DNA from 3 places in the Sinorhizobium sp. KGO-5 genome. Region 1 is predicted to be linked to each of the others. Evidence: predicted binding sites of a transcription regulator. Region 1 holds the regulator's gene; each other region holds the start of a gene.
The links. Region 1 encodes LexA, which represses DNA repair genes until DNA is damaged. Its sites were predicted from a motif close to TGTTCNNNNTGTGTTCNG; they were not measured.

Region 1 (9,833 bases):
CCTCCCCCTAGGCATAATGCTCCTGTCGATGTTGGCGATTGCCGTTTATCTGCTTGCCGGAGCGGCGCTCCTGGACGGCAGAAGCCGGGATGTCGCGACCTACGTCGCCCGGGCAGGCGACGAAAGTCCGACTGCGGCGCCGGACAGCGGACTCCGCCCGTGACGATGGCCCACAACCGTGCCACGGGCGTATGCGGCGCGGCACGCCTCGAATGCAAGCAAATGCTCCGGAGCAAGTTGACGCTGTGATCAAAGCTGCTAAAAAGCCAGCCGTTGGTGAATGGGCAGCAAACCCGGTAGCGATCGCCGGTCCATCGAGAACTCGGAAACGAATTTCACGAAGCTCCGCAATCACCTGGAAGAGTGGCCGAGCGGTTTAAGGCACCGGTCTTGAAAACCGGCGTGCGTGAAAGCGTACCGTGGGTTCGAATCCCACCTCTTCCGCCATTTCAGAATTGATCCGGGCACGCCGGAATTCCCAGCTTCTCGTCACTGATGGCCGTCTTCCCCACCCGCAAGGCTCGTGGCTGCCCTGCCCTTCCGACGCTTTGCGTCACCTGCAGGAGCGGAAGAAGCTGCTTTGGGACTCCATCGCGAAGGGGCGATATTCGGATGGGTGAATTGCAGCGTGCCCTACCGGGCGGCAAGGGTGAAGCCGGCAAACGGAATGCACTGGTGCGCGGGGCCGAAAAATCTTATACAATGGGTGACCAGTGGGGTCGTAGCTCAGTTGGGAGAGCGCCGCAATCGCACTGCGGAGGTCGAGGGTTCGACTCCCTTCGACTCCACCATTCCCCTCTTTTGTCCAGCCCGGAGACCCAGGTAACGGATCTTACCTGAGCTAACATCCACCGATGCCGGACGTCAGGTTGCGGAGCCCGGGCGATGCCGCGGCTCGGCTGCGCTTGCCAAAAAAGCTGATTTGAGAGAAAGTTTTAGTCTGACCCGTTCGAGGTCTGGGCAACTCCCGCGAGTGGAGAAAAACATGCCTGTTAAATCTTTGGTGGCAGCCGTAATTTTTTCCCTCTTCGCCCTTTCGGGGTGCGCCAGCACAGGCTCGACCAACACGACCTATACCCAGTGGTACGGGCCCTATCCCGAGCCTGAATTCGACGTTCTTACGCCGGGCGGACTGCGGCTTGCCTATTAGCATGGCGTAGGCGAGCGACTGGGCCGGCCGCTGTAAGTGAGCGTACGCCCCTGCCCCCAGATTCCGAGCGATCGCCATCGCACGCCGGATGGAAAGCGGACAGGCATTCAGCAGCAAGCGGTATTCACGGAATTTTAGGCACTTGCGGAACACATATGGAACAGATAGGTTCTGTTCTTGATTTGTTTCGCGATTCTGGAGTGACGCCATGCTGACCCGCAAGCAACAGGAATTGCTTCTGTTCATTCATGAACGAATGAAGGAATCCGGGGTTCCGCCGTCCTTCGACGAGATGAAAGATGCCCTGGACCTTGCCTCCAAATCGGGCATCCATCGTCTGATCACCGCACTCGAAGAGCGCGGGTTCATTCGCCGGCTACCGAATCGCGCTCGAGCCCTCGAAGTCATCAAGCTGCCGGAGGCCTATGCCGGTGTTTCGCAGGTCCGCCGCGGCTTTTCGCCGAGCGTGATCGAAGGCAGTCTGGGCAAGCCTGCGGCCCCGCCCCCCGCACCGAAACCGGCGCCCCCGGCCGAGATCGCATCGGTCGCTGTCCCGGTCATGGGCCGCATTGCCGCCGGCGTGCCGATTTCCGCAATCCAGAACAACATGCACGATATTTCCGTACCGGTCGAAATGATCGGCAGCGGCGAGCACTACGCTCTCGAGATCAAGGGTGATTCGATGATCGAGGCCGGCATCCTCGATGGCGATACGGTGATCATCCGGAACGGAAGCACTGCCACCCCCGGGGATATCGTCGTCGCCCTGATCGACGACGAGGAAGCAACTCTGAAGCGTTTCCGTCGCAAGGGCGCCTCTATTGCGCTCGAAGCCGCCAATCCGGCTTACGAGACACGGATATTCGGTCCGGATCGGGTCAAGATCCAAGGCAGGCTTGTCGGCCTCATCCGGCGGTACCACTAGCCTCCCGACGAGGTGTGCAGGCGTTTCCCACGGAAGTACGCAATTTCAAAGCGTTAGAAGTGGGCGCATTGCGCCTTGGGGCGCTATGGCCACGCCTCCACAGAACCGAAGCCATATTTATACAGAATAAAAAAGACCCTATTCCAAATGTACCCTCTTGCGGATTGCGGGCAATCATTCTAAATCCGCGCCACGATTTGAAAATCGCAGATCGTAGAGGCCTCGTGGCGGAGTGGTGACGCAGAGGACTGCAAATCCTTGTACCCCGGTTCAATTCCGGGCGAGGCCTCCAAAAAACCACCCCTATTCAGCTTTGTTACCGACAAATCTTACCTGCGTCAGACGAAGGCGAACTCCGCGCCCGCAAAGACGAAGTTGGCAGCGCTGAGGTCGGCAGCGTGGATGCCGATCAGAGTGACCTGATCGACCGTGCCATTCAACTGCAGGACAGCGTTCCCGTCAGCATCGTTGCCGATGTTGGGCAAAAAATCAGCGAAGTCGTCGTAGCCATAGCCAGCGATTTGGATGACGTCCTTGTCCAATTCGAAGTCGAAGATCTCATCCCGACCACTGTTTCGTGAAAACAGGAACTGATCGGCACCGGTCTCGACCGCGAAGCCTGCGGTCAGTCGACCATCACCCCAGAGCTGATCGTTACCGGTGCCGCCGATCAAGAGGTCGTTCCCACCCGCGGTGTCCACGCCGACCTCTGCATCGCCATACAGGACATCATTGCCTTTGCCTCCGTCGAGCAGGTCGTCGCCGCCACTGCCGCCACGTGAGAAAAGAACGTCTCCAACGAGAAAGTCATTGCCCGAACCACCATACAGGTGGTCGTTGCCGCCAATGCCGGATTCCACGACGCCCTGGTCGAGGCCATCCCCGTAGAGCTTGTCATGGCCCTCTCCGCCCTGGAGGCGATCGTTCCCGCCAACGAAAAAATCGCCCAGGGAGAAAGCGTCGCCCGAGAGAGTATCGTCTCCGGCGCCGCCGTCGAGCCAGTCGTCTCCACCACGTCCGCTGAGGCAATCGTAGCCATCGCCATAGAGTGTATCGTTGCCTTTGCCGCCCGAGAGACGATCATTCCCTCCGGCGACGGTAGCGGAATCAATCGCATCGATCTGGAAGGCATCGCCGTACAGCGTGTCGTCGCCGGCGCCGCCGTCGAGCTGGTCGTCGCCACCACGCCCCTGATTGGAGATCGTCCAAGCGTCGCCGAAGAGCGTGTCGTTGCCCCCAAGGCCGTCAAGGCTGTCGCGGCCACCCTGCCCCGAAGACAGGAAGCCGCCGATTTCGGAGACTCCTAGGCTATTGCCGGTCGTGAACGGGTCTCCGAAGATAATATCCGGATCGTTCGTTCCGAAGATGTGGTTGTCCAGCCCGAGCCAAGGGGCGATGCCACCGATCAGATGCGCCATTTTTCTCTCCACAGTGCTGTAAAGTAGGCGATGCTCGTCTTGGGAAACCCGGACGGCCTTCGCGGCGCCGACTTCGTCGGGCTCCGTCGGAGTGACGAGCTAACGCTATGAAAATACCGACTTCCTACGGAAGACCGTTACACCCTTTTCCTGAAAGCGCTCCAATGTTGCCGAACGTGATGTTCCTGTCTATTGACCACTTTGGATTAACTACAAGTTGTACTTTGCGACCACACTCAGCGTCCGGATACTGGAAGAAGGACGAGCTCGCCCACGCTCCCGAAGACGTCCGCGAAGGGCGAAACCTCGAGGATCGTGTGGTCTCGTGATCGGCGGTTGTGATATAGCGGTCCGTCGGCCGGCCTCATCGGGAGGGCGGCACTCGAAGCGCGACGTGATGGATATTCCTTGGGGCTACATTCAGCGCCACTTCGATTGGCTCGGGCATGTGGTCGAGGGCTTCTGTATTGCAGCAGTCGTCGCCCTCCTGTTCATGGCGATTGCACCGAGAAGGCTGGCGCTGATCATCGGCCTCGCCTTCGCCATCGGACACTTCCACGGCCGCGAGAAACGTGATTTCGAGATCAGCGCAAAGCTGCCGCCGCCTCACCTGGAGGGCTATGAAATGTGGAGGTGGAGTTGGGACCAGGCGACCGATTTCTGGCCGGTCGCTTTGGTCCTCGCCTGCGTCATTGTCGCCCTCCTGCCCAAACGACGTCGAAAGCCGCGCAATTCCGACGACTGAAATGCGTGCATCCGGATGCTGGCGGAACTCTTGGCAAGGCCCACCTCTCAGGATCTGCCGGACGAGTTCGGCTTGCTGCGCCATCGGGCCCACCATACGGCCAGCTTGCGCCGCCGTCGGCGCATCGAGGGAATATCGTGCGAAAGCACGAGCAGGCCCAGAGGAACCATCCAGAAGCCCAGGATGGGCAGAAAACCGAGCAGACCGCCGAAGACGAGCAGAACGCCGATGAGCACGCGCAATGCCGGCGAATTGGGCAGGCTCATCCGCCATTTGCCGAGTACGATCTCACGCGTCTTGGGATCGATGCCAAAATGCTTCTTCGCCATCACTCTTCTTCCGTACCAATGACCCCACAGTTGGTGCCTTCTCCACAGGGCGGCAACCGCCTGCCGACATTTTTTTTGAAAAACCGCTTGGCAAATCGGAAAAGCATTTGTATTAGCAGCCTCACTTCTGCGGCGCAGATGATCCCTGGTAGCTCAGCGGTAGAGCACTCGACTGTTAATCGATAGGTCGCCGGTTCGAATCCGGCCCGGGGAGCCAGTTTTCAAAGCCCTGCACCTCGCGGTGCGGGGCTTTTTCTTCGAGTATTTTCAAGCGCTTAACCGATCATGTAAATGCACCAAGCCTCTAAGGGTTCGGTGCTGGCGTGCTTTTTGGTTACATTTTGGCTGCTTTTCGGACCTCACAGGCCGGCAAACGGGGAATTCATAGGGTCCGAAGCTATTGCGCGTTACGCAATGAGAAACGCCGCAAGCGGCATCTATCGCTATCATCGCCGCGTGCCGAGCTGCACACGAACTATCACGCCGCATGGGAGAAGGCGCGGATCAGGAGACGAACGCCACGAAAGGCGGGACGCGACCGCCATTTGAGCCGGAGACAAAGGAGGTCCAGCAGGTGACGCTCTTTTGAGCGTTATTTCTTGCCGAGATATTCCATCACTTTTTCGCGGTTCGGCCCAGCTTCACGGATCGCCTTCAACGCCTTCTGCCGCGTCACCTTCGCCGTTCTCATGAGGTAGGCCACCTCGTGCTCCTGTTCGGAAACGAGCTCGCGGTCGCGGCCTTTCTTCTTCGGATTATCTGCCATGCTTTCCTCTCATCGACGGTCTACCACGAGCCGCCGGACAACCATCTATTGCTGAGATAGTCCTTCGCTTTCACCCCGGCAGGGTTTCCTTCACGGAGGGCCTCCTGCACCATCCTTCTCCTATAGGCCGCATTTTTCTCATCACTTGCGACCCCATGCCCCTCGGTGGAAACGAGATCGCGGTCACGATCCGGCTCCTTGTCCTTATCTGCCACTCTTTTCCTCCATGTACTTGGATGAAGAATAGGAGCGGATCACGCTTCGGCAAGGGCGGGCTTATGACGCGTCAATGGGTGATGTCGTTGTCCGGGACGCGCCGTCGACCGGTAAGGATTTCACCGTATCAGGGACGTCCACGGCTCAATCAGTGCCTCGATGTTCTCAGCTTCAGATTTCCTCTTTGCTCAATTCAACTCGAGGTCCGGCGCGGCATTCCTGCTGCGCCGGGCTTTTGCATTCGAAGAGCCCCGCATCAACGCCGCAACTGAGCGCGGTCTCGCCGGCTGGCCTCGTGCTGGCCGGACATGTCGCCGCTTACTTCAAGCGCTTGAGGAGTTCCTGCGCCACGGCGGGGGCCGAGGCCGGATTTTGGCCCGTGATCAGTTCCCGATCGGTGACGACATGCGCGCTGAAGGGCGCATCGGACTGACGATAGCGAGCACCTGCTTGCGTGAGGGCATCCTGCGGATAGAACTTCATCGCGCCGCCGCCGAGCAATCCCTTTGCCAGTTCCTCTTCCTCATTGCTGATCACAGTCAGGTTGTAGCCGGCATAGATCCATTCACGGTCTGCTTTCGCTGCGCCTTCGGTTTCCAGCTGTGTGGTGAAAGCCTTCGGGTCCCGCAGGGTCGAGATGAGCGCGATGGGGCCATGGCAGGCGAGCGCGGTCGCCTTGCCCTGTTCATGGAAATGCGTCAGCACCTTGCCGAGCTCCGGGCTGACAAGAAGATCCTGCATCGGGGCATGGCCGCCAGGGACATAGACCGCGTCGAAATGGTCGTAGCCGATCTGCTCGACCCGCGCGAGGCTGATTACGGGCGAGGCAGTGTCAGACAGCAAGCCGATTTCCTCAAGCTGCGCTTCGCTCGCCTTCATCGCAGCTTCGTCTCCGCCGAAATACATCTTGTCGATAGAGGTCTTGTCGATGGACGGCGCCGTGCCCTTGGGGGTGGCGAAGGTGATCTCGTGACCGGCATCGAGCAGCGCCTCGACCGGCTGCATCAGTTCGTTGAGGTAAAAGCCGGTCTGGAAGACCTTGCCGTCCTTCAGGTCGAGATGGTCTGAATCGGAAAGAACCACCAGCACGTTTGCTGCATGGGCGCTGGCGGCGCTGAAACCGAGGGCAAGGGTGATGGCGAGGCGACGCAGGTATTTCATCGTCTGTCTCCGGATGCTTGAAAATTGCGTGGTCAGGAGTGTGTTGCGGCTGTGTCAGCCGGCGATCTTCGCCAGCCGATGCAGCGAGAAATCGGCGAAATAGTCGCCGACGCCGCTGGCCAGAAACCGCTGCATGGCAGCGCCTTCCATGTGGGCACGCCATTGTGCTTCGCTCTCCCAGCTTTCGACGAAGATGCGAATGCGGCCGTCATCGAGGGACTGGTGCAGTTCGTAGCGCAGGCAGCCGTCCTCCATGAGAGTCTCGGCAACGAGCTTTTCCTGGGCAGCCCCAAGGGCCGCCTCCTTGCCGGCTTTGGCGGTAGTCATGGCAATGATGGTGAGCGGAGAATTTGACATCGAACGCGCTCTCTCAGGCAATCGTGTTGACGAGGCCGCCTTCGGCGCGCAGTGCTGCGCCGTTGGTGGCTGACGAACGCGGGCTGGCGAGATAGGTGATGAGGTTTGCCACTTCTTCTGCCTCCACCATCCGCTGCAGGATCGAAGCGGAGCGCGCAGTGGCGAAGAATTCGGCTTCGATCTCTTTGATCGGAGCGGAAGGATCGGTCGCCTGGCTGCGCAGGAAGGTCTCGATGCCTTCCGAACGGGTCGGCCCCGGCAGCACCGCGTTCACCGTGACGTTGGTGCCGCGCGTCAGTTGCGCCAGACCGCGCGAGACGGAGAGTTGCGCCGTCTTGGTGGTCGCGTAATGGATCATGTCGGGCGGGATGGCGAGGCCGGACTCGCTTGAGATGAAGATGATCCGACCCCAGTTCTGCTCCAGCATGCCAGGCAGGTAAGCGCGCGACAGGCGTACGCCGCTCATCACGTTCACCTCGAAGAGATGGTTCCAGTCAGCGTCGGTGATGGCGCCGAAGTCCTTGCTTTCGTAAATGCCAAGATTATTGACCAGGATGTCGACCGACGGCGCGGCCTTGGCGATGGTCGCTGCGCCATCAGCGGTGGCAGCGTCTGCGAGAACGCCGGCAACGGATTCCCCGCCGGACGTCTTGATGTCGGTGATGGCTATGTCGAGCTTCGGCCGGTCGCGGCCGGTGATGATCACATTCGCGCCTTCGCGGGCGAGCGCGCGGGCGATTTCGAGCCCGATACCAGCGGTGGCGCCGGTAACGAGCGCGGTTTTATCGGTCAGTTGCAAATCCATGACGTGGCTCCTGATTGTGTCCGAACGCAATCTATGATCTGAGAGCCCGAGGAACTATTGCCGCCACTGGATATGCACCTGTGAATGGAGATCATCAGTGCCGCGCATTTTGATGGAACGCTCTGGCGAGATGGAGGTGTTTGCGCGAGTGGTGCAGGAGGGCGGCTTCTCGGCGGCCGCGCGCAGCCTCGACATCACGCCATCGGCGGTCAGCAAGCTGATCGCGCGTCTGGAGGCAAGACTTGGCACGCGCCTTCTGATGCGCACGACCCGCGCGCTAACGCTGACCGAAGAAGGCGAGGCTTATCATCACGCCGCGCTCAAGATCTTGCAGGCTCTGAACGATGCTGATCGGGAAGCGTCGGGCGGCGCCGTTCGTGGCCGGCTTCGGGTGAACGCCACCATTCCGTTCGGCACCATGTTCGTGGCGCCTGCGATGCCCGCCTTCATCGCGCGGAACCCCGATTTGATCGTTGATCTCAGCTTCGCAGACGGTATCGTCGATCTCGTCGCGGAAAAGACCGACGTCGCCATTCGCATGGGCAACCTGCCGGACAGCGGCCTGATCGCGCGAAAGCTCGGTCAGAGCAGGCGAGTGGTGTGCGCCGCGCCTTCGTACCTGGAACGCAAAGGAAAGCCCCAAACGCCCGCCGACCTTGAGCGTCATGACTGCCTGACCTTCAACTTTCGCCGCGAGCGGCCCTCATGGCCCTTCCGGTGGGACGGCCGGGAGATCGCCCAGGCGGTCACCGGAAGCCTGGTCGTCAACAACGGTGAGACGATGAAGCAGATGGTGCTGGCCGGAGTCGGCGTTGCACGGCTCGGGCTGTTTCACGTCGCCGCCGACATCGCCGCCGGAAGGCTCGTGCCTCTGCTCGAGGACTGCAATCCAGGTGACCTCGAACTGATCCACGCCATTTACGTGGGCGGTGGGCCACTGCCGCATCGGGTTCGAGCCTTCATTGAATACATGATCGAGGCATTGGAAGAGTCACCCCTCCTCAAGGGCGGATCGTAACCATCTGAGCGGCCCACCATGCGGCCATGATGTCGCCTATCTGTGCGCGCTGCCGGACAAGTGCTCTTCTACGAAGGATGCCATAGCGCTCTGCGGCTGATGGTGTTCGATACCGAGCGATCGAAATATTCCGCCAATCTGTGAGCAGCACATCGCTGACCGTGAGCGGCATGACCCGAAGAATGCAGGATGGAAGGTTCGGCGACATGGGCCAGCCTCCAAGGCCCAACTTTCCACCCTGCTGCGACGTCATCTGAACTGGAATGAACGACCCGAAGCGGACTACTCAAAAGCGGAGTCTTATTGGCAGCCTTGCGCGCCCATGTCGGTCATACAGGTCGTCATCATGCCTCCCTGAAAGCAGACATCGTTCTTGGCGGCGACCTCATGTCGTTAGTGCGCCGGAAGCTGAAATCAGCTTTCGAACTGCCGCCGGGGCCGAGCATCACCTCCTCGCCGGCGCCCCGTTTGGCGTGTCAGCCGCGATCGGCGGACTGAGCGATCTCCTCTCGGAACCTGTCGACCTTCTCACGGGCCCACTGCTTGGCGTCGTCGCCAAAGATGAGACGCGCCGGCGCCTCGTCTTGGGAAGCGAGCTCCACAATTCGTGCGGCAAGCAGCCTCGGATCGTTCGGCTGGTTGCCGTTCGCCCCGTCCACGAACGATTGATACTGCGCGACCGCCTCAGCGTAGTCTGGAATGTCGATGCTGCCGAAGCTCGCCGACTTCCGATCCATAAAGTCGGTGCGCAGCATCCCCGGTTCGACCAGGAGCGAGCGGAGGCCAAACGGTGCAAGCTCCTGCGCAAAGCCCTCCATCCAGCCCTCGACCGCGAATTTCGACGCAGAGTACACCGACCCCCCGCCGTTGGAGACCAGTCCGCTGACCGATGAGATTGTGATGATGAGGCCTGAGCGACGCTTGCGCATATGGGGGACGACTG
Region 2 (9,833 bases), on a different contig from region 1:
AGTCCTGGCACGGATTGACCGCACCGCCGGCCACAACGGCAATCTCGTCGAGAGCGTCGAGCAGCTTGACCGTCGCCTCGCCTTGATCGGCAAAGTCCATGGTCAGGGTGAAGCCCGGCCTCGCAAAGGAGAGAACCCCAGGGGAGGCTATGTCACCGAAACGCTGCAGCTTCGTCCCTACGGACGCATGACCGGCGCGGCGGGCTGTTTCAAGCAACCGCGCCGTGGTCTCCGGCGCGGTCGCGACGGGATAGACGCTTTGATGCTGGCAGAGTCCACGCCGCCCGTAGAGCCTGCGCCACCCGCCGATCGCGTCGAGAGGGTGAAAGTAGGAAGCCCACGTCTCCGTCGACACGGTCTCGCCACGGTCGTGCTTGCGAAAGCGGTATTCGTTCAGCAGTTTCAGCGTCACGCTGTTGAACAGACTGAAGGGCGGAGAAAAAGGCACGGCGAGCCTCGGCCCCTTCGGGATGTCAGGATATTCGCAAGCGCCGTCGGCGTGATCCGCGGCGAACAGCACGCCCCTCCCCATGCGCCGTCCCGTCGCGAGTTGGTCGAGCCAGGCTACGAAATACTCGTGCTCCTCTTCGGCTCGTTCGGCCAGCGTGAAATATCGATCGAGGCTGTCGAAGCGATGCACGTGCCGCTGGACATGCGGCGACGGCACCTTCATCAGCCGAAGCTCGACGTCGAGGATCAGCCCGGTCAGTCCCAGGCCGCCGATCGTCGCAGCGAAGAGCTCTGCATTCTCCTCGGGCGAGCAGACCAGGCGTTCGCCCGTCGAACGGAGCAGGGTCAGGCGCCGGACGTGATTGCCGAAGGAGCCACGCGCATGGTGATTGCCGCCGTGGACGTCGTTGGCGACGGCACCGCCGACGGTGACGAGGCCCGTCGCCGGCGTCACGGGAAGAAAAAAGCGGTGCGGGACGGCGCGCGCGAGCAGGTCGGCAAGGATAGCGCCGGCCTCACAGCGAATGGTCCCACTTCCCGGATCGAAAGACAGGATGCGGTTATGCCTCCTGCTTGCGATAAGGGTCCCAAGTTCATTGCGGCAAACGTCGCCATAGCTCAGGCCATTGCCCACGGGAAGAAACGCCATGGGGCCCACCGAGCTCATGCCGTCCTCGTAGTCATCGGGTGAAACGGTCGGTTGAGAGCGGTTTCCAAACCGCCCTGCGTTCTCGGAATCGTCCATCCTCATTGCCGCCGTCAACTCCACAACCGATCGCGTTAATCTAGAGCGGGGTGAGGAAAAGTGTGTGCGGTTTTCCGCCCGCATCCCGCTCCAACTTCTTGGAATCGATCACGTTCATGTTTTTAGGTCGACCCGACCTAAAAACATCGTGATCTAGCGGTCGAGAATCCAGTTCAGCGCCTCTCGCCAGTCCGTCATCCTGATCGGCGTTCCATGCGAACCTGTTTCGAACAGGACGAAACGGGCAGGATAGTCCTTCGATCTGAGGCTGCGATAGAACGAGATCTGGGACGCGGCCGGATAGACGTTGTCGCGGCTGCCGTGGCTGAAGAATATCGGCAGCCGCGCGCCGTAGGCCGCACTTTTGCGAAAGTCGGGGTCGGCGGGACCGCCCATGATCATCATGCCGCCAAGGGCCGAGACGGTTGCCTCTTGGCGGGCTATGCCCCAGCAGATGAAGCTTCCCATGGAGGCACAGGAAAGGACCACCGGCCGGCCGCCGGAGCGCTCCGCGGCGAAGCGGATCAGAGCCGAAATATCCGCTACGCCCGCAGCATCGAAGGACCTGACGCTTGGAGCGTAATAGGTACCGCCATTGACGACAGTCAGATTTTTGAGGCGATTGAAATTGCCTCCGAATGAGAAATCATTGACGCCGAGACGGCGGTCGCCGCCGCGACCATGGATGAAGATCACGGTGAATGCGGCGCCGCGATCGGGGCCGACGCGGGTGACTTCAAGCCCCCGCTCGCCCGGACCGAGCGTCTCGTTCACCTGCACGCTCTTGACACCGAGCGACACGTAAGCGCGCTTCACCCGCCGCTCGGGGATCTGGTCGCGCTCGTTGATGTCGCGGAGCTCCTGGTAGTCGACAACGCGGAAGTCGCCGCCATCCGCCTCCTGAAGCAGCTTGCTATAGCGAAACAGCGCATCCTTGTAGGGCTCAAGGGGTTCGGCCCTTGCGGAAACGGCAAGGCTCGCGAGAAGAAGCACGCCGATCAGATGCCGTATGGAGAAAAGAATTGTGGACATGGACACCCGATCGGCTCCCTCGTTCGGCGCATGCCTTGCCACCGGCGCCTCGGCCAAGCAACACTGGCGCGGCAATTCTGGCTCATTAAAGGGTATTTCTTCCTCCGGGGCATCGAAATTCGCCTTTTGTTCGCTCTTCCGGCGAGACTCTGGCAGAATTCCGGTGATTCGCGCGACAAAGGATGGCGGCCGCGCCGCGGTCTTGCTATGGCCTAGCCGACACTTAGACAGGAACGATCTGAACGCTTCATGGACGACAGCAGCGACCTTTTTTCCGCTATGCCCCAACAGCCGAAGCCGGCGGATGCCGCGCCACGCAAGCCCGCGGCCCCCGTCGCCGGTAACGAAGCGTCGCGCCCCGCACCCAAGACGAGCGACGGCAGCGACTACGACGCTTCGGCAATCGAGGTGCTGGAAGGTCTGGAGCCGGTCCGGCGCCGTCCGGGCATGTATATCGGCGGGACGGACGAAAAGGCGCTGCATCATCTGTTCGCCGAAGTCATCGACAACTCGATGGACGAGGCGGTCGCGGGACACGCCAACTTCATCGACGTGAGCCTGGACGCCGACGGCTACCTGACGGTGACCGACAACGGCCGCGGCATCCCGGTGGAGAACCACCCGAAATTTCCCGGCAAGTCGACGCTCGAAGTGGTGATGACGGTGCTGCATGCCGGCGGCAAATTCGACGGCAAGGCCTATGAGACCTCCGGCGGCCTGCACGGCGTCGGCGTTTCCGTGGTCAACGCACTGTCGGACGACCTTGAAGTCGAGGTTGCACGCAACCGCCGGCTCTATCGCCAGCGCTTCTCCCGCGGCATCGCGCAGGGCGGCCTGGAAGACCTGGGTGACGTACACAACCGGCGCGGCACCAGGGTCCGCTTCCACCCCGACCCGCAGATCTTCGGACCGCATGCCCGCTTCGAGCCGGCGCGGCTTTTCCGAATGGCCCGCTCCAAGGCCTATCTCTTCGGCGGCGTCGAAATCCGCTGGTCCTGCGATCCGGCGCTCCTGCCGGAAGGTTCGGAAATCCCGGACAGGGCCGTGTTTCATTTTCCCGGCGGTCTCAAGGACTATCTCGCCGCCACGCTCGGCAAGGAATTCACCGTCACCCGCGAGATTTTTGCCGGCAAATCGGAAAAGTCCGGCGGCCACGGTTCGCTCGAATGGGCGGTCACCTGGTATGGCGGCGATCAGCAGATCCATTCCTACTGCAACACCATCCCGACACCCGAAGGGGGAACGCACGAGGCGGGCCTGCGCATTGCGCTGACGAAGGGGCTCAAGAACTACGCCGAGCTCACCCAGAACAAGCGCGCTGCGATCGTCACCACGGACGATGTCATGATCTCCGCGGCAGGCATGCTCTCGGTCTTCATTCGCGAGCCGGAATTCGTCGGTCAGACGAAGGACAAGCTGGCAACGGTGGAGGCGCAGCGGATCGTCGAAAACGCGCTTCGCGATCCTTTCGACCATTACCTCGCCGACAATCCGGCAGAGGCGGCCAAGCTTCTCGACTGGGTGGTGGAGCGCGCCGAAGAGCGCGTACGGCGGCGCAAGGAAAAGGAAGTCAGCCGCAAGACGGCGGTCCGCAAGCTGCGCCTGCCGGGCAAGCTCGCGGACTGCGCCCAGAATACGGCGGAAGGTGCCGAACTCTTCATCGTCGAAGGGGACTCGGCCGGCGGATCGGCCAAACAGGCGCGCAACCGCGCCAACCAGGCGATCCTGCCGCTGCGCGGCAAGATTCTCAACGTCGCCAGCGCCGGCCGGGAGAAGCTCGGTGCCAATCAGCAGATCGGCGATCTCGTCCAGGCGCTCGGCTGCGGCACGCGCTCGAAGTATCGCGAAGAGGACCTGCGCTACGAGCGCATCATCATCATGACCGACGCCGACGTCGACGGTGCGCACATCGCATCTCTTCTGATCACCTTCTTCTACCAGGAAATGCCGGAGCTGATTCGCGGCGGCCATCTCTATCTCGCCGTGCCGCCGCTCTATCGCCTGAGCCAGGGTTCCAAGACGCTTTATGCCCGCGACGACGCGCATCGCGAAGAGCTGATGCGGACGGAGTTCAATGGCCGCGGCAAAGTCGAACTCGGGCGGTTCAAAGGCCTCGGTGAGATGCTGCCCGCGCAGCTCAAGGAAACCACGATGGACCCGGCCAAGCGGACGCTCCTCAAGGTCGAAATCGACGATGTCGACTTCGAGGGTACCCGCGATGCCGTCGACAGCCTGATGGGAACGAAAGCCGAGGCCCGCTTCCGTTTCATCCAGGAGCGCGCCGTTTTTGCGGACAACCTGGATATCTGAAACGCGTGATCGCCCTCACGGCTCCTGCCGAACCGGTTTTTCCATGAACAGGCTCAGCGGATCCGGCAGATAGGTGCCGAAGGGCGGGCGCTCCACGTAGCCGGATGCCCTGTACAGGCCGATCGCTTCCGGCTGATGGATGCCGGTCTCAAGACGGATCGCCGTCAGACCGAGCTTTGCCGCTTTGGCTTCAAGGGCCGATATGAGCAGCTTGCCAATCTTCAGCCCCCTCGCCTCCGGGTCGATGAACATCCGCTTGATCTCGGCCGTACCGTCGCCTGCTTCGACGAGGCCACAGCAGCCGACGATTTCGCCGTCACGTCGAGCGACGAAAAAGGATACGGCCGGCTGCTCCAACTGAGACAGATCGACCAGATGATTGCTTTCGGCCGGATAGAGCGATGCCGCATAGGCGTCGGACAATTCGAGCAGGCGGATGACGGCCGGCTGGCGCGGCGACTCTTCGGCGATGGTTACGGCGGTCATTTCAGTCTCTCCCCATGCACGATCGTAAGCTGGATGTGAGCTTCCAAAGGACATCCATTCGGTCCCGCCCCGGAAGCGCCCGGTTCCAACGCTCTAACGCCGAAGGACGCCGGGACCAATACGCCAAACGACGCAAGTTCGCAGCTATCACAATCAATCCGCGTGACGGGGAGAAACAATTTGTTTCAGGCCCGGCCGGCCTTTGCCCTTCTTTGGAAAGAATCGGACGGCCATAAACAGGGAGTCGCCATCATCTGAACGGAAGAAGTGACCATGAAAGCCGCCCTGATCGTCATGACCATTCTCGGTTGCGACGACAACGTGACCCAATGCCATTACATCTCGACCGTGAACGGCGACTGGCCGTCGATCGTGCAGTGCGACGCGGAATCGCAAAAGGAACTGCCGCGGTTCTCCGACAGGAACTACCCGGTCGTGGTGGCCGTGTGCGAGAGCTCAGGACCGGGCATGACGGCGGAAACCGAGCCGGTTCCGGAGATGAATGCAACGCTTCCGACCGAGCCGGGCCTGCAGCAAAACACACCCCCAGCGGCGGAAGGCGGAGAACCAACCTTGCCGAGGCGCGCTTTGGCATTGATCAGTGGCGCGGTACCCGACCGGGAGAAACTGAAGGCGATCGTCAGCGCACCGGTCCACTACGTCGAAGACGGCTATTCGTGGGTGGCGCGCCGATTCGGCAATTGAGGTAATCAAGTCCTCTTACGCGGCCTGGCGGGATTGCGACGCGTAGTCGCGCGCCCTCTGCCGCTGCTCGGCAAAAGCCAGCCGTTCCGCCAGTTCGGCGACGACGTGATATGCGCCGCGGCTTCGGCGGCGAAGGCGATCCGAAAGTCTGGCGGCCACGGAGGGGGAGACGCCATCGTGATCCGCATCTGCCTCGCATTGGCAGAACAATACGGCCTCAGAAAACATTCCGCTTACTTCACGGCCAAGACCCGCAGTTTCGAGGAGAGCCCTGATCGAGTGGAACCGCCCGCCCGAAAGGATCGATCGGACGCGCTTTTCCGGGACTCCGGACAGATCCACGATCGCCGCGGAAAAAAACTCCGTCCGGCCGCTGCAAAGCGCCGTCAACAGCAGAGCCGGCGTCAGGCGGCCGGCTTTGCGGAGACCGGCAACCATCCGCTGCAATTCCTCCCTCGCGGAGGCCGAGGAAAGCGTCAGCGCTGCCGCATCGCAAGACTCCCGCACGACACGCTGTGCCCGCTCCTCGCCCACAACGGCGCGTACCAGGTCGGAGGCCGCAAGCGCCGCGCCGACTTTTTCGGCGAGTATCTGGCGCGCGTCGCGCGGCAGATCATGACGCTCGAGCAACAGGCCACGGGCGGCCACGCTATCGCCGAGGCGGTCGGCTATTCGCCGCAACGAGCCCGGAGAAAGTCTGGCCCCCGGGTTTTCCAACAGAATGAGCACCTCTTCCTCGCCGCCAATCTCGGCGATCGCAGCCGCAACCGCGCATGAGACGGCGCTACGGGAGGCGATCATCGCCCGCATCTCCGCGCCGCCGTCCGCCGTCATGTCGACAAGATCTTCGTCGTTCAGGACGGGAGAGCGGGAAATGGTGACGTAGGCGATCTCGGGCTGATCCTGCGCAAGCGCCTTGATGATCGAGCGCGGTACAATCGGGCAATCGGCCAGCGCCTCGGCAAGAGATCGACGCACCTTGGGCGAAGGATCGTCGAGGAGAAAGGTCATGGCCATTTCGGCCGCCCGCCGATCGATGCCGTTCACAGCGGCTTCAGCATAGGCGCGACCAAGCGCACTGGCAGCACTGGCACGTTCGCTGGTTTTCGCCGTTTCCACCCAGCGAAGAAATGCTTGTATGATCACCTATGCCCCACTAGTCACCGAGCAGCCCCATGCTCGAAGCCTAGCGGCCAAAGGTTTAAGATTGGTTCACCATGTCTGTTAACGGCGCGATAACCACCCTACCGCTCCTGTATCTGCCGGCCGGCGACCCGCCGCCTCCGAAGGAGATCCTGACCGCCGTTCAAGCAGTCGTGATGACCGGCGGCCAAACTGGCCGGCCACTCTCGGACCTGCCTCGGCAGGATGCAGGCTGCCTGTTGCTCGCCCGGATCGGGACGAGCGGCGATCCCGGCGAAGACGAGCTTGCCGCTTTGATCTGCAACGGCTTCGATGGCATCGTGCTGCCCGGATGCCGCGGCCCCGCAGACATTCAGCGGCTCGATGTGCTGCTCAGGGTCGCCGAGGCGGCGGCCGGCAAGGCCGAGGGCCGAACGGTGATTCTTGCCGAATACGCGACGACGCCGGAAAGCGTCCTGTCGCCGCATTCGCTGGCGGGTGCATCCCCGCGCCTCTCGGCACTGATATTCGATGCCTCGGCCCTGGCCGAAGCGTGTGGTTGCAGGCGCGTCACCGAAACCGGCGATGTGCCGGCCGTCGTCCGGGCCGGCCGCGCGGCGGCGGTCCTGAGAGCTCACGAGGCCCGCATCGCGGCCTACGACATGCTGCCGGTCGACGCCGATGATGAGGCGGCCGTGCGACGCCTGTGGAAAAGCAGCATAGAGAATGGCTTTTCCAGCGTTGCCATCCGCTCGCCGCAACAGATCGATCTTCTTGCCGCTGCAGGCGTCGCGCCCGAAGCCAAGACGGGATGAACGATGACGACGGCCTCAGGTGATGACCTGAACCATCGTGATCTAGCGGACAGGCCGGATCATTTCGAAGACGTCGCCGCCATCGCAATAGTCCATGTAGCCGAGCCGGGCGAGCGGCTTCACGGTCGCCATATCGAACCGCCCGTCGCGAATGGCCTCCTCGCGGATGTGAATGCCGACCACTGCGCCGATGACGACATAGCTGTCGGAAACCACGCCGTCGACGCCCTTGGGACGAAAGATATCCGTCATCCGGCATTCGAGCGCCGCGAAGGCCTCTCCCACGAAGGGAGCCTTCACGAGCGTTCCGTCGACGGGGGTCAACCCGGCAATCTCGAACTCGCTTTCACCATGCGGGGCTGCCACCGAGGTGAGATTGACCGCCTCGCTCAGGTTGCGGCTGGCAAAGCTCGCGGTGAAATCCCCGGTCGCCTCGATATTGCGTACCGAATCCTTGTAGCCGCTCGAGGCGAACATCACGAGCTTCGGCCGGTCACTGATGGCGTTGAAAAAGGAATAAGGGGCGAGATTCAGCGCCCCATCGGCCGCGCGCGTGCCGATCCAGCCGATCGGTCTCGGCGACACGATCGCCTTGAAGGGATCGTGCGGCAGGCCGTGTCCGTTTCCGGCCGTATCGTAGAACATCAGTCGCCCTCCCCGACCCAGGTGACGATCTCTTCGAGTTCGGGCCTGGGGCGCTCCGTCGGCGGCACCATTGCAGTGCCGATGTGAATGAAGCCCGCAATCTTCTCGCCCGGCGCCACGCCGAGCAGCGGATAGGCCCGTTCCTCGAAGGCATACCACTCGGTCAGCCAGTTCGAGGCGTAACCGAGCGCATTTGCGGCCATCAGCAGATTGAGGCAGACGGCACCAGCCGACATCTGCTGCTCCCATTCCGGAATCTTGAAATGCGGCGCCGCCTTGCTGACCACGGCGACCACGACGGGCGCGCGCGTCAGCCGCGCCTCCTCGACCTTGATCATCTCTTCCGGCATGTCCGGCCTGGCGGCAAGCGCCATCTTCTTCAGTTCGGCGCTGATGCGCGCCCTCTCCTCGCCCCGATAGACAATGAAGCGCCACGGCGCCAATTTGCCATGATCCGGCACGCGCGAGGCGAGCTTCAGCATCTCCGCGACTTCCGCCTTGCTGGGTCCTGGCTCACCCATCTGAAAGGCCGGGATGGACCTGCGGGAGGCAAGATAGTCGACAAGCTTTATTTCGGTTTTCATATCGAGCGAATTCCACTAGTTTGCCGCCGGATCGGCAGCCACGAAAATGCCATACCGGCGTCCCAAGTGGAGTCACCCAGTCAAGAAGTCAACTGCTCTCATGCGTCTCCGTCCTCGTATTTTCCTGAGAACCGTTCTGGCGATCACACTCGCCGGGCCCGGTGCGGGACGTGCGCTTGCGGAGGATGCCACAGACGCCTTCAAGAGCTTTCCCTCGATCTCCGGCACGCACAAGATGCCCAAGCTTACCGGCTTCAGCCCGCTCATCACCGATCCGATGCAGGGCGGCCAACTGAAGGACGTGAAGCTCGAGGCACTGCTGACGGATAATGGAAAGCCGGTCCAATCGGGCCTTACCTGGCGCGTCTTCAGCCCCATTCCGGGCAGCGACGGAAAGCTGCCGCTGCTCGCGACCTCCGAGGGCGGCTCCACCGCTTTCAATCTCGTGCCCGGCGAATATTTCGTCAATGTCGCTTTTGGCCGGGCCGGCGCGACCCGCAAGATTCGTGTGCCCGAAGACGGCCCGCTCGACAAACAGGTGCTCGTGCTCGATGCCGGGGGCGTCATGCTGAACGCCGTCTCCGGCAGCGATGTCCGCATCCCGCCGAACGAACTCAGCTTTTCGATCTTCTCTTCCGACGTGAGGGAGGATGGCGAGCGCGGCCTCGTGGTCGCCGACGTGAAGCCCGGTACGGTGGTTCAGCTCAATGCCGACACCTACCACGTCGTGTCGAACTACGGATCGGTAAATGCCGTCATCCGTGCAGACATCCAGATCGAAGCCGGCAAGCTGACCGAAGCGACGATCCAGCACCGCGCCGCGAAGCTGACCCTGAAACTCGTCTCGGAAGCCGGCGGCGAAGCCATTGCGGATACCGCCTGGTCGATTCTCACCTCCTCCGGCGACGTCGTCAGCGAGAGCGTCGGCGCCTTCCCGAC
Region 3 (9,833 bases), on a different contig from region 1:
GCGCCGCGACCGCGGATGACCGTAAGGCAATCGCCTTGGTGCCGCTGCCGAGCCTGGACCCCATTCTCGGCGCAGAAGGACCTGCGGTCACCGTGTGGCAGTCCGCCATGCATGCGGGGGACGGTCTCGGCGAAGCACACGGCCACTGATCACGCGCCGCAGTCGTCAGCGCAGCCAGACCGGGAGGTCGGCGGCGGTGCGGCAGCCCGCTGCCCGCTCTTTCAGTCCCAGTTTTTCCCAGGCGAATTTCTGGGCAGCGATCTGTGCCATTTCCTTGGTCTCGTAGATGTCCGGCAGGACGTATGCCTTACGGCCACACGACAGGAGCGCCCTGTGGCTCAGCAGGTCGTAGTGAAGCTCGAGGTATTCTTCGGAATGCATGGGACCCTCCCAGGTGGCGATAAGGAAAACGGCAGCCGTCGCGGGAAGTTCCATGCTGCCCGCCGATTGCTGCGACGGTCAGCGCTGCCGACGGAACATAGACGTCGCTTTCGAGTTGATGACGCTTACGGGAGTTCAGTCATGAGCACGAACAAACATGGAGAACCGCGCCCGGGGGCTGATGCGCGCCCGCTCGACCCACCGAGCGTCGACGAGCCGATCGACGCATGGGGGCGAGATCGGAAGAGCGCGCCGGGGGTCGGGAACCAACTCGACGAACTACGCGAGCGCATCGCCCGGCTACAATCCGAAATCGACGCCATCGCGACCGAGACCCACACGGCCGTTGGCACGGTGCCCGGAGGCGACAGGCTCGAAACAGCAAAAGACGTGGTTGCCGAAAAGCGCGACGAGATCAAGCGCCTGACGGCGCGGCTCGAAGAGCTCGAGCAGACACTTGGCGGTAACGCCTAGTTTTCCGGACCTAAAACACGGTCATCCACACGCCGCGCCAGAAAAGCGAATCCGGGTCATCGAGGCGTTCGCAATCGTCGGTCGAAGGCTTCCGGATCTTTGCAGGCGCCGGCTCGATGCCGGTAAAAGGAGGCACAGGGCGCCCTTCGCGTTCCGTCGCGGGTTCCGGTTTTTTGATCGTAAGCATCGCGAGATCCTTTCCGCCGTAAAGGCATTCCGGCCTCAGTGCTCCTTCCGCTTCTCCTCCGAGGTCCGTCTTCGGGTCAGTCCCGATTAATGAATTTACAGAAGCGGCTGGGTTGCCCGTCGTCAGTCATGTCCTGATGGAGGAAGGCCAGATTCTCGTCGTCGAAGATCTTGAAGAATTCGTCCCAGGAAATTTTCTCCAGCGTGTCTTCCGGTTTGCCGAAATCAACGCGAAGCAGACCACCACCGCCTTCGGTTGCGCCCTTAACGCGCGCCGGCTGCCCCTTGCGGGCTTCTATCCAATTGCGGATCGTGTCGTGGTCGATCGTAGTCATCGCAGCGGTCATCGGAAACTCCATCAACTGGCATGCCGGCGGCGCCTCCGTGTCCGAAGCGCCATCCTCAGCGGCAGCGAAGCGGTGTGCGCTCAACGCGCCCCAGCTGTGTAAATCGATCGCTGCGCTTATTGTTCCGCCTCAGCGCCGTGCGCGGTCGCTTGGCTCCGCGGCGGTTGCCTCGTCGTCGTGCGGTTCCCAGCCGAATATGCTGCGCCCGCCGAAACGCGCGGAGTCCCTGAATTCGCCCGCGACGATCTCCTTCAGGTCGGGCCCCGTGACGTAGCGCTCCAGCCGGCGCGATTGCTCGTCGAGCCGCTTCAGAGCCGCAAGCTCATCCTCGCGCCCGAGCCGGCCCTTGCTGACCGCGGACTTCATGATCCTGATCGTCTCGTCGTAGACTTTCACCGGTACGGGGAACGGATGGCGGTCCTTGCCGCCATGGGCGAGCGAAAAGCGGGCGGGATCCGAGAACCTGCAAGGCGTCCCGTGGACCACCTCCGCGACCATCGCCAACGCCTTGACCGTCCGCGCGCCCACGCCCGGCACCAGCAGCAGGTCCTTGAAATCCGCCGGACCACGGTCGGCGGCGGCGGCGAAGTTGCCGTGAAGGCGCCGGAGATTGACATCACTTTCGCGTACATCGTGATGGGCAGGCATGAAGAGATGCGGCAGCATCGGCTGTGCCGGCGAGGCCACAGGAGCCCCCCGAGACTCGATCCGGGCGACCTCGCGCAAGAGCCCGTCGGGCCCGAATGACTGGAGGAGATCGAGCTGCGCGGTCCTCGAGGCGGCGGCACGGCGGTCGGCCAGATTGACGATCTCGCCCTGTTCTCTGCCTTCGATCGCGCTATGCGGCGCGTCGACGAAGCTTGTCAGGCCCTCCGAGAGCCAGTGATAGCGCCTCGCCTGCCGGCGGTCGCCGTTCATGCCCTGCTGGACGACCACCCACCTGGCATCGTCCGTGACGACGAAACCGTGCAGGTACAGATCGAAGCCGTCCTGAACGGCCGCACTGTCGACCTTGGCGACGAGGCGGCTCGCTTCTGCCAATGCGCCGCCATCGAAACCGACACGATCGCCGATCGACATGAGTTCGCCCGGCGTTTTGCGGGAGTGCTGGCCGCGGCCGCCGCAGACATGGATGCCCAGCTCGCCGGCAAGCGGGGTGAGACCGCGTTTCAACGCACCGATGACGCTCGTGGTGATACCGGAGGAATGCCAGTCCATGCCCATGACAGCACCGAAGGACTGGAACCAGAACGGATGCGCAAGCCGCCTTAGAAACTCGTCGCGTCCATAGTGATGAACCACCGCTTCGGTGACCAGCGCGCCGAGGCGCGTCATACGGTCGCCGAGCCATCGCGGCACGCGGCCGCCATGCAGCGGGAGATCCGCATTGCCTGCTCTTTGAGCCATAGTGTTTCCGTTCTGCGTCCCGACCGACAGGGCGCGTCGCCATCAGGCGCCGCGCCGACCCACTTAACATAGTGGAAATTGGAGCACGAAGCGAAAAACGCAGGCACGAGGACGCGCCGCGCACGAAGACAACCTTGAGAACGAGTGCGAACCCAAGCCCTCGGAGGACGACGCCGCGGATCGAAGGCAATCCGCCAGCCGGAGGCGATGGGAGCACCGCAGTGCGAGCGGTTAAGCCTTCGCACTGCGGCCCGCCTCCTCCGGCGGCCGCCTTCGATCACGACCCTCGATATGCCGTCGCCTGCCCTAGCCGACAAACATCTGGCGCAACCGAGCAAACAGCCCTGGCTGTTTCTCGACAAGCATTGCGCGGATGTGGCGGGCGGCCGTCGATGCGCTGACCGTCGCGCCGAAATGGCAATAGCAGATGACCTTATGTAATTGCTCGTCGCTCAGCTCGAAAAACCGCCTGGCTTCGCCGTAGCTGTCGTTCTCCATCCCGGCGGTCCGGAAGACCGGATCCTCGAAGGCGACGGAGATCGGCGAACCGTCGCCGCGCATGGCCGCGCGGACTCTCGCCGGCTGATACTCTGTCTCGTGCAGCGTCGAAAGGCGTCTGTGAGGATCACGTTCCAGGAGTTCCGCCCAACGCTCAAGGCGCTCCTTGCGCGATAACGTCCGTCGCGGCAGGTCCTGCTTGACCTCGGCGACGCCCTGTAACTGCTCGATTGCTTGGTGCTTCATTGCGACCTCCTACTCTTACGATAGTTGGTCCCCCAATTTCCACCTCGTAGGCCTTATCAGCGTGACTCCAACCGGTCGGGAAGTCCAATCACGAAAATAGATCATGCCAAATTTGGCGCATGGCGTCGCACGCGGCGGCGCTCGTCACCCCTTGACGGCGCCGGACGTCAGCCCCGCGACGATCTTGCGCTGGAAGATCAGGACGAGAACGAGCAGCGGCAGCGTCACCGTGACCGACGCGGCCATGATCTGGCCGAACGGATATTCATAGCGGCTGCTGCCCGTCAGAAGGCCGATCGCGACCGGAACCGTCCGGTTCTCGTCGGTCAGGATGAAGGTGAGCGCGAAGAGGAATTCGTTCCATGCGAGGATGAACGACAGCAGACCGGTGCTGGCAATCGCAGGCCCCATCAGAGGCAGCAGCACATGGGTGAGAATGCGCAGGCGCGAACAGCCATCGATGAGCGCCGCCTCCTCCAATTCGTTCGGCAGGTCCCGGATGAAGCTCGTCAGGATCCATGTCGTAAAGGGCAAAGTGAGAATGAGATACGAAACGATCAGCGCCGACGGCCGATTGTAGAGCCCGAGCCATCCGATCACCTCGAACATTCCCGAAAGCACCACCACTTGCGGGAAGACCGAGATCATGAGAACGGCGATCAGAACGATGCGGCCCGGAGGAAAATGCAGGCGGCCGAGCGCGTAAGCTGCAAGAATGCCGATGACGAGGGAGATCGCCGTGCTGACAAGCGCGACCACGCCGGAATTGACGAGCGCGCCCATGAATACGGGATTGGCGAACAATTGCCTGTAGTTGCTGAAATCGAGCGCCGGCAGCAGAGTGAACTGGTAAAGCGCCTGCCCCGTCTTGGTCGAGGAGACGATCGCCCAGTAATAGGGAAACAGCATGTAGACGAGGACGGCCGCCACGCCGGCATAGAGTCCGGCCGTCTTTACGCGGCGCAAGGTCCGGTACGTCGCGTTCGAATAGCGTCTCGTCATGGCTGCGCTCACCGTCATCGATACCCCCTCAGCCCGTCGCCCGATCGAGGCGCAAAAGCCCGACGATGACGATGGCGATCAGCCCGATGATCATGAACACCCAGGTGGAAGCAGCGGCTCCAAGGCCGAGGTCCTGAAAGCTGATGAGCTGGTCGCGCGCATAGATCGACATCGTCATCGTGTTTTCGTTGTTGGCCGCAAGCACGTAGCTCAGATCGAACATGCGGAGCGCGTCGAGCGCGCGGAAGAGTATCGCGACGCCGATCGCCGGCGTCGCGAGCGGCAAGGTTATGGACCAAAAGCGTTTCCAGTGCGGCACGCCGGAAACGTCCGCTGCCTCGTAGATTTCCTCGGGGATCAGTTGCAGGCCGGCAAGAATGAGGAGCACCATGAAGGGCGTCGTCACCCAGACGTCGATGAAGATCACCGTCCCGAGGATCAGCGAAGGATCGGCTGTCCAGGCGACGCCCTTTTCGACGAGTCCCAACGCGACCAGGAGCTTGTTGATCAGGCCGAACTGATCGTTGAGCATCCATTCCCAGATCCGGGCCGAGACGACCATCGGCATCGCCCAGGGAATGAGGATCGCCGCCCGCACGATGCCGCGGCCAGGAAAAGCGCGGTGAAGGAGCAAGGCGATCGCAAGTCCGAGAAGCGTCTCCAACCCGACGGATACGAGCGTGAAGACGAGCGTGTTTCTGACCGCGCCCCAGAACACCGGGTCTTCTGCAACTTCCACGAAATTCTCGAAACCCACGAATCCGTAATCCGAAGGGGCATCGAGATAAGCGTCGGTGAAGGAGAAGAAAATGCTGCGGGCGAGCGGCCATATCGCCACCGCCACCAGCGTCAGCAGCAACGGGAGCAGGAATATCCATGCGGTGCGGCGTTGCTGCCGCTCCATCCGGCGGGCGGCGTTCACGACGAGGCCCCAAGGGCCAATGGAACGCTCGCGCGGTGATCGATGCGCCGGCCATCCTCTCCGAACAGATAGAGACTTTCCGGTTGCCAGCTCAGTCCGACGGGGTCGCCGGGGGCGACTTGCGGTGGACTTCCCGTCGAACGAACCGTCCAGACCAGCGTCTCGGTGAGCCGCACATAGCAGACATATTCATAGCCGAGGTCCTCGATCCGCTCGAAGGTTCCGCGGATCGCGCCTTTCGTGTCGGCACCGACAAGCTTCAAAGCCTCCGGCCGCAAGCCGATTTCCGCAGGCCTTCCTTCGGCCGCGAGATATTCCGCGGCGTAGGCGAAGCCGCCTGCCCCCCTCAGAACCGTAGCGGCGGAGCCGGTCGCTTCGAGCGGGGCGAAATTCATTCTCGGGCTGCCGAGGAAGCCGGCAACGAAGCGATTTTCCGGCCGGTCGTAAAGCTCGCGCGGCCGCCCCACCTGCTCGATCTGCCCGTGGTTTAGAATGACGATCCGGTCCGCGAGCGTCATCGCTTCCGTCTGGTCGTGGGTGACATAGATCATCGTCGTCTTGACGTCGGCGTGCAGCTTGGCGATCTCGAAGCGCATTTCCATGCGCAGGTCCGCGTCGAGATTGGAAAGCGGCTCGTCGAAGAGGAAGACTTCCGGTTGGCCGACCAGCGCCCGGCCGATCGCCACGCGTTGCCGCTGACCGCCGGAAAGCTGGCGCGGCCGACGCTCGAGCAGGTGACCGATCTTCAGCATGTCCGCGACCCTGGCGACACGGCGACGGATTTCATCCTTGCCGAGCCGCGCCGTTTCCAACGCAAAGCCGATGTTTCGCCCCACATTCATATGCGGGTAGAGCGCGTATGATTGGAAGACGAAGGCCAGTCCACGTTTGGACGCCGGCACGTCCGTCACTTGGTCGCCGCCGATAAACACGTCGCCGCCGGAAACCGGCACGAGGCCGGCGATCAGTCGCAGAAGCGTCGACTTCCCGCAACCGGATGGGCCGACGAAGACGACGAACTCCCCGTCCTCGATCTCGAGATCGATGGAGCGGATCACGTCATAGGTGCCGAAGGTCTTGCTGACGTTCTTCAGGGAGACCGAAGCCATTCCATTTCCCTTCCAGGCCTTTCGCGGCAGCGCGTGGAACGCAGCCGGTTTCGATGAGGCGCCCCCGGCCGGGCCGAGGGCGAGCTCTCGTCATTTCGCCTTCACGTCGCGCTCGAGGCGGCGCTCGAGGTCGGCGAGTTCCTTGGCGACATCGTCCTTGCCGGAGATGATATCGTGTACGGCCCGGTAGAAGGTGCGGGAAACGCGGTTATAGTTCTTGCCGGTCGCAGCCGACGGACGTGCGACCGATTCCTCGAAGGCGGTCTTCGCCATGCCCAGGAAGGGGATCTTAGCCAGCACATCGGCGTCCTCGTAGAGCGCCTCGACGGTCGGATTGTAGCCGCCTTCGATCGCACGCATCTTCTGGTCTTCCGCGCCGACCATATAGCGCAGCAGCTCCGCGGCAAGCTCCGGCTTCTTGGAATATTTGGAGACGCCGAGATAGGCCGTGCCGAGCGCGCCGCTCGACTTCTGCCCGTCCGCACCGACGGGAAGCGCGCTCACTCCGACCTTGCCGACGAGCTTGCCACCCTCGGCCTGCGACGTTCCCCAAACATAGGGCCAGTTGCGGTGGAAGACGGCATTGCCGCTCTCGAAGAGGGCACGTGAGTTTTCCTCGTCATAGTTCAAGACCCCCTCGGGCGAGATCGTACCGATCCAGCCGCGGGCACGGGTGAGCGCCGCCTCCGTCTGCGGATTGTTGATCGTCACCTCGCCGTCGTCGGAAAGAATGGTGCCGCCGCCGGCGGAAGCGATCCACTCCAGAGCATCGCATGTCAGGCCCTCATAGCTCCTGCCCTGCCAGGAATAGCCCCAGATGTCCGGGCTCCCGGCCTTGCGCTCCGCGTCCTGGATCTCCTTGGCTGTCGCCGTCAGCTCATCCCAGGTTTTCGGCGGCTGCTTGCCGTATTTCTCCAGAAGGTCCTTGCGGTAGAACATGAGGCCCGTATCGATATAGAAGGGCATCGACAGGAGCTTGCCGTCGAGGCGCGCCGCATCCGCGGCAGAGGCGAAATGCGCCTTCACCTCGTTCTCGGGTACGAGAGAGGTCAGATCGAGGAGATGATCCTTGAACATGCCGAGCCAGATGACGTCGATATAGAGGACGTCCATGTCGGACGACTGGGCCGCGAACAATTGCTGATAGATCGGAATGGCGTCGTCGAGGTTCTGCGGCATCCGGTTGAGCTTCACCTCATGCCCGGTGTCTTTCGTCCATTTCTGGACGGCCTTCTCGCAAAGTTCGTAATCGGTCGCCGAACAGAACATCGACACGGTGTCCGCCTTTGCCGGAAAGGCCGATGCGACGGCAAAAACGGTCATGCCTGCGAGTGTTTTCAACATATGCTTCATGTTCGTTCCCTCATTTGTTCGCTTGTGAACGCAAGCTATATCGCGGCCTCCCGCCGCCGATATTTCGTCAGATCCTCTTTGAAAGGCAGGTTGCGGCCGCCATATCCCGTCACCGCCAGCGAGCCGCAGATCACGCCGAGCTCGATCGCGCCGCCGATGTCGGGCTCGGTCAGGAGCCCGTGAACGAAGCCGGCGTTGAAACTGTCGCCTGCGCCCGTCGTATCGAAAACCTCGACGGCAAGCGCCGGCACGCGGGTCGTCCGGCCCTTGGAGGAAGCGATCGCTCCGTCCGCTCCGCACTTGATCACGACGGTCGGGCAGAAGCGGGCGATCGACGACAGCGCATGCTCCACGTCCTCCTCGCCCGTTAGCGCCTTCGCTTCCGATGCGTTCGGCAGAAAGACGTCGATCAGTCCCAGCATGTCCTCCATTCCGGGCGTCGAGAGCCGGTAGTCGACATGCTGGCAGTCCGAACAGACGGTGATCCCGAGTTCGCGCGCGGCCTCGATCAGCCGCCGTCTTTCATTGTCGAGCGAAAACCCCTGCAGAAGCAGTATGCGCGGCCTGATCCGCGCCAGATCCTCCGGCGTCGGCAACGGGTCCGGCTCTTCGGCATAGCTGATGAAGCCGCGGTCATGCGCGAAGGAAAAGGCTGCACTCACGCGGCGCAGCGGCCTGTCGATATGGATGAAGAGGCGATCGTCGATATTCTCGCGGCGCGCTTCCTCGAGGATCATGCGGCTGAAGATATCGTTGCCGAACTGGCACCACCACCCGGCACTCGTTCCAAGCCGCGCGAATGCCAGCGCCGTCGAATAGGCGGCGCCCGGCACCCACTCGAATTCCTCCGCCCAGAGATCGGCGCTGATCTTCGGCACCTCCGGGAGGCCACGGAAGATCAGGTCGAAGTAGTATTCTCCGACCACCATCACGTCATTGCGTGAACCGGGGCCGGGGCCGGCGCCGATCACGACCATCCCCCTGCGAACTCGGCGTGTGCCGCCAGATACTCATCGACGAGAGGCACGGCGCGCGAATAGGAAAGCACAAGGGGGTGAGCCATGAGCGCCTGGACCGCAAGATCGCGGCTGCGTTCCCTGATCGCCCGCACGGCCAGCCGTTCGTAGCGCTTCACATTGTGGACGAGCTGCGACTGCGCTTCCGGCATCGCACCGATCTTCAGCGGCCGGATACCTTCCCCGTCGACCACGCAGCTCACCTCGACGACATCGTCGTCCCGCAAGCCTTCGATGGCGCCTTCGTTGCGCACGTTGAGGCCGGTATAGCAGGGTTTGCCAGTCTCAAGCGCATCGACCAGATTGAGCGCGACGCCGGCATAGCCCTCGCCCTCCTCTCCCGTCTCCGCGGCGGCAAGGCCTTCGACCAGCCGGTCGGCCTCTTCCATGCTGGGGGCGTCCGTCAGCGCATAATGCATATAGGTGGCGTTGCGGCGCCGCTCGTAAGCGTAATAGGCGGCGAGCGCCGCATCCGCGCCGGTATTCAAATCCATCGCGCTGAGCCGCGTGATCAGCGCTGCGTTCAGGTCCTTGACCTCCTCGCCGCGCGTGCGTGCATCGGCCTTGAGCGCCTCGACCGCCTTCTCCGCATAATAGTAATAGTAGAGATATTCGTTGATCCAGTTGCGCTGGCTTCTGATGAGGCTCGCATCGAACATGCGCTGCGAGGTGGAGCGAAGAAAGCCGTCGTCATCGAGCAGCGACTGAAGGACTTCCTTGCCGTCGATCGTTGCGCGCCTGGTAAAGGACAGATGGTTGAGCCCATAGACTTCGCAGCGCACGTCGTTCTGCTGCACCTTGTGCCAGTGCGCCAGCGCCTCCTGCGCACCGTTCGCCCCGTCACAGATGCCGACGGTACGATGATAGCCCTCGTTCTGCAGCGCCTGAGTCA

Region 2: the regulator LexA is predicted to act here: its motif matches at 2,344-2,361, upstream of parE (DNA topoisomerase IV subunit B).
Region 3: the regulator LexA is predicted to act here: its motif matches at 2,875-2,892, upstream of BHD07_RS16430 (DUF763 domain-containing protein).

The regions. Positions count from the first base shown of each region.
Region 1 covers NZ_BDIZ01000005.1:270,192-280,024, reverse strand. Annotated here, with positions in the region: gene BHD07_RS21980 (hypothetical protein) at 1-163, shown strand, start outside; tRNA gene BHD07_RS21975 (tRNA-Ser) at 358-447, shown strand; tRNA gene BHD07_RS21970 (tRNA-Ala) at 716-791, shown strand; gene BHD07_RS21965 (hypothetical protein) at 986-1,150, shown strand; gene lexA (transcriptional repressor LexA) at 1,359-2,075, shown strand; tRNA gene BHD07_RS21955 (tRNA-Cys) at 2,294-2,367, shown strand; gene BHD07_RS21950 (calcium-binding protein) at 2,414-3,493, opposite strand; gene BHD07_RS21945 (hypothetical protein) at 3,891-4,238, shown strand; gene BHD07_RS21940 (hypothetical protein) at 4,286-4,567, opposite strand; tRNA gene BHD07_RS21935 (tRNA-Asn) at 4,710-4,784, shown strand; gene BHD07_RS21930 (DUF3606 domain-containing protein) at 5,160-5,333, opposite strand; gene BHD07_RS21925 (hypothetical protein) at 5,354-5,548, opposite strand; gene BHD07_RS21920 (type 1 glutamine amidotransferase domain-containing protein) at 5,868-6,710, opposite strand; gene BHD07_RS21915 (putative quinol monooxygenase) at 6,765-7,067, opposite strand; gene BHD07_RS21910 (SDR family NAD(P)-dependent oxidoreductase) at 7,081-7,872, opposite strand; gene BHD07_RS21905 (LysR substrate-binding domain-containing protein) at 7,970-8,890, shown strand; gene BHD07_RS21900 (SDR family NAD(P)-dependent oxidoreductase) at 9,367-9,833, opposite strand, start outside.
Region 2 covers NZ_BDIZ01000014.1:85,014-94,846, forward strand. Annotated here, with positions in the region: gene BHD07_RS30215 (FAD-binding oxidoreductase) at 1-1,201, opposite strand, end outside; gene BHD07_RS30220 (phospholipase) at 1,349-2,284, opposite strand; gene parE (DNA topoisomerase IV subunit B) at 2,477-4,537, shown strand; gene BHD07_RS30230 (GNAT family N-acetyltransferase) at 4,553-5,023, opposite strand; gene BHD07_RS30235 (hypothetical protein) at 5,297-5,728, shown strand; gene BHD07_RS30240 (DUF2336 domain-containing protein) at 5,744-6,874, opposite strand; gene BHD07_RS30245 (aldolase/citrate lyase family protein) at 6,946-7,665, shown strand; gene BHD07_RS30250 (flavin reductase family protein) at 7,708-8,310, opposite strand; gene BHD07_RS30255 (nitroreductase family protein) at 8,310-8,894, opposite strand; gene BHD07_RS30260 (hypothetical protein) at 8,995-9,833, shown strand, end outside.
Region 3 covers NZ_BDIZ01000003.1:509,755-519,587, forward strand. Annotated here, with positions in the region: gene BHD07_RS16405 (cupin domain-containing protein) at 1-149, shown strand, start outside; gene BHD07_RS16410 (hypothetical protein) at 166-381, opposite strand; gene BHD07_RS16415 (hypothetical protein) at 523-855, shown strand; gene BHD07_RS16420 (hypothetical protein) at 866-1,042, opposite strand; gene BHD07_RS16425 (hypothetical protein) at 1,119-1,388, opposite strand; gene BHD07_RS16430 (DUF763 domain-containing protein) at 1,518-2,795, opposite strand; gene BHD07_RS16435 (hypothetical protein) at 3,102-3,539, opposite strand; gene BHD07_RS16440 (carbohydrate ABC transporter permease) at 3,684-4,559, opposite strand; gene BHD07_RS16445 (carbohydrate ABC transporter permease) at 4,570-5,463, opposite strand; gene BHD07_RS16450 (ABC transporter ATP-binding protein) at 5,460-6,572, opposite strand; gene BHD07_RS16455 (ABC transporter substrate-binding protein) at 6,663-7,925, opposite strand; gene BHD07_RS16460 (carbohydrate kinase family protein) at 7,961-8,896, opposite strand; gene BHD07_RS16465 (6-phospho-beta-glucosidase) at 8,893-9,833, opposite strand, start outside.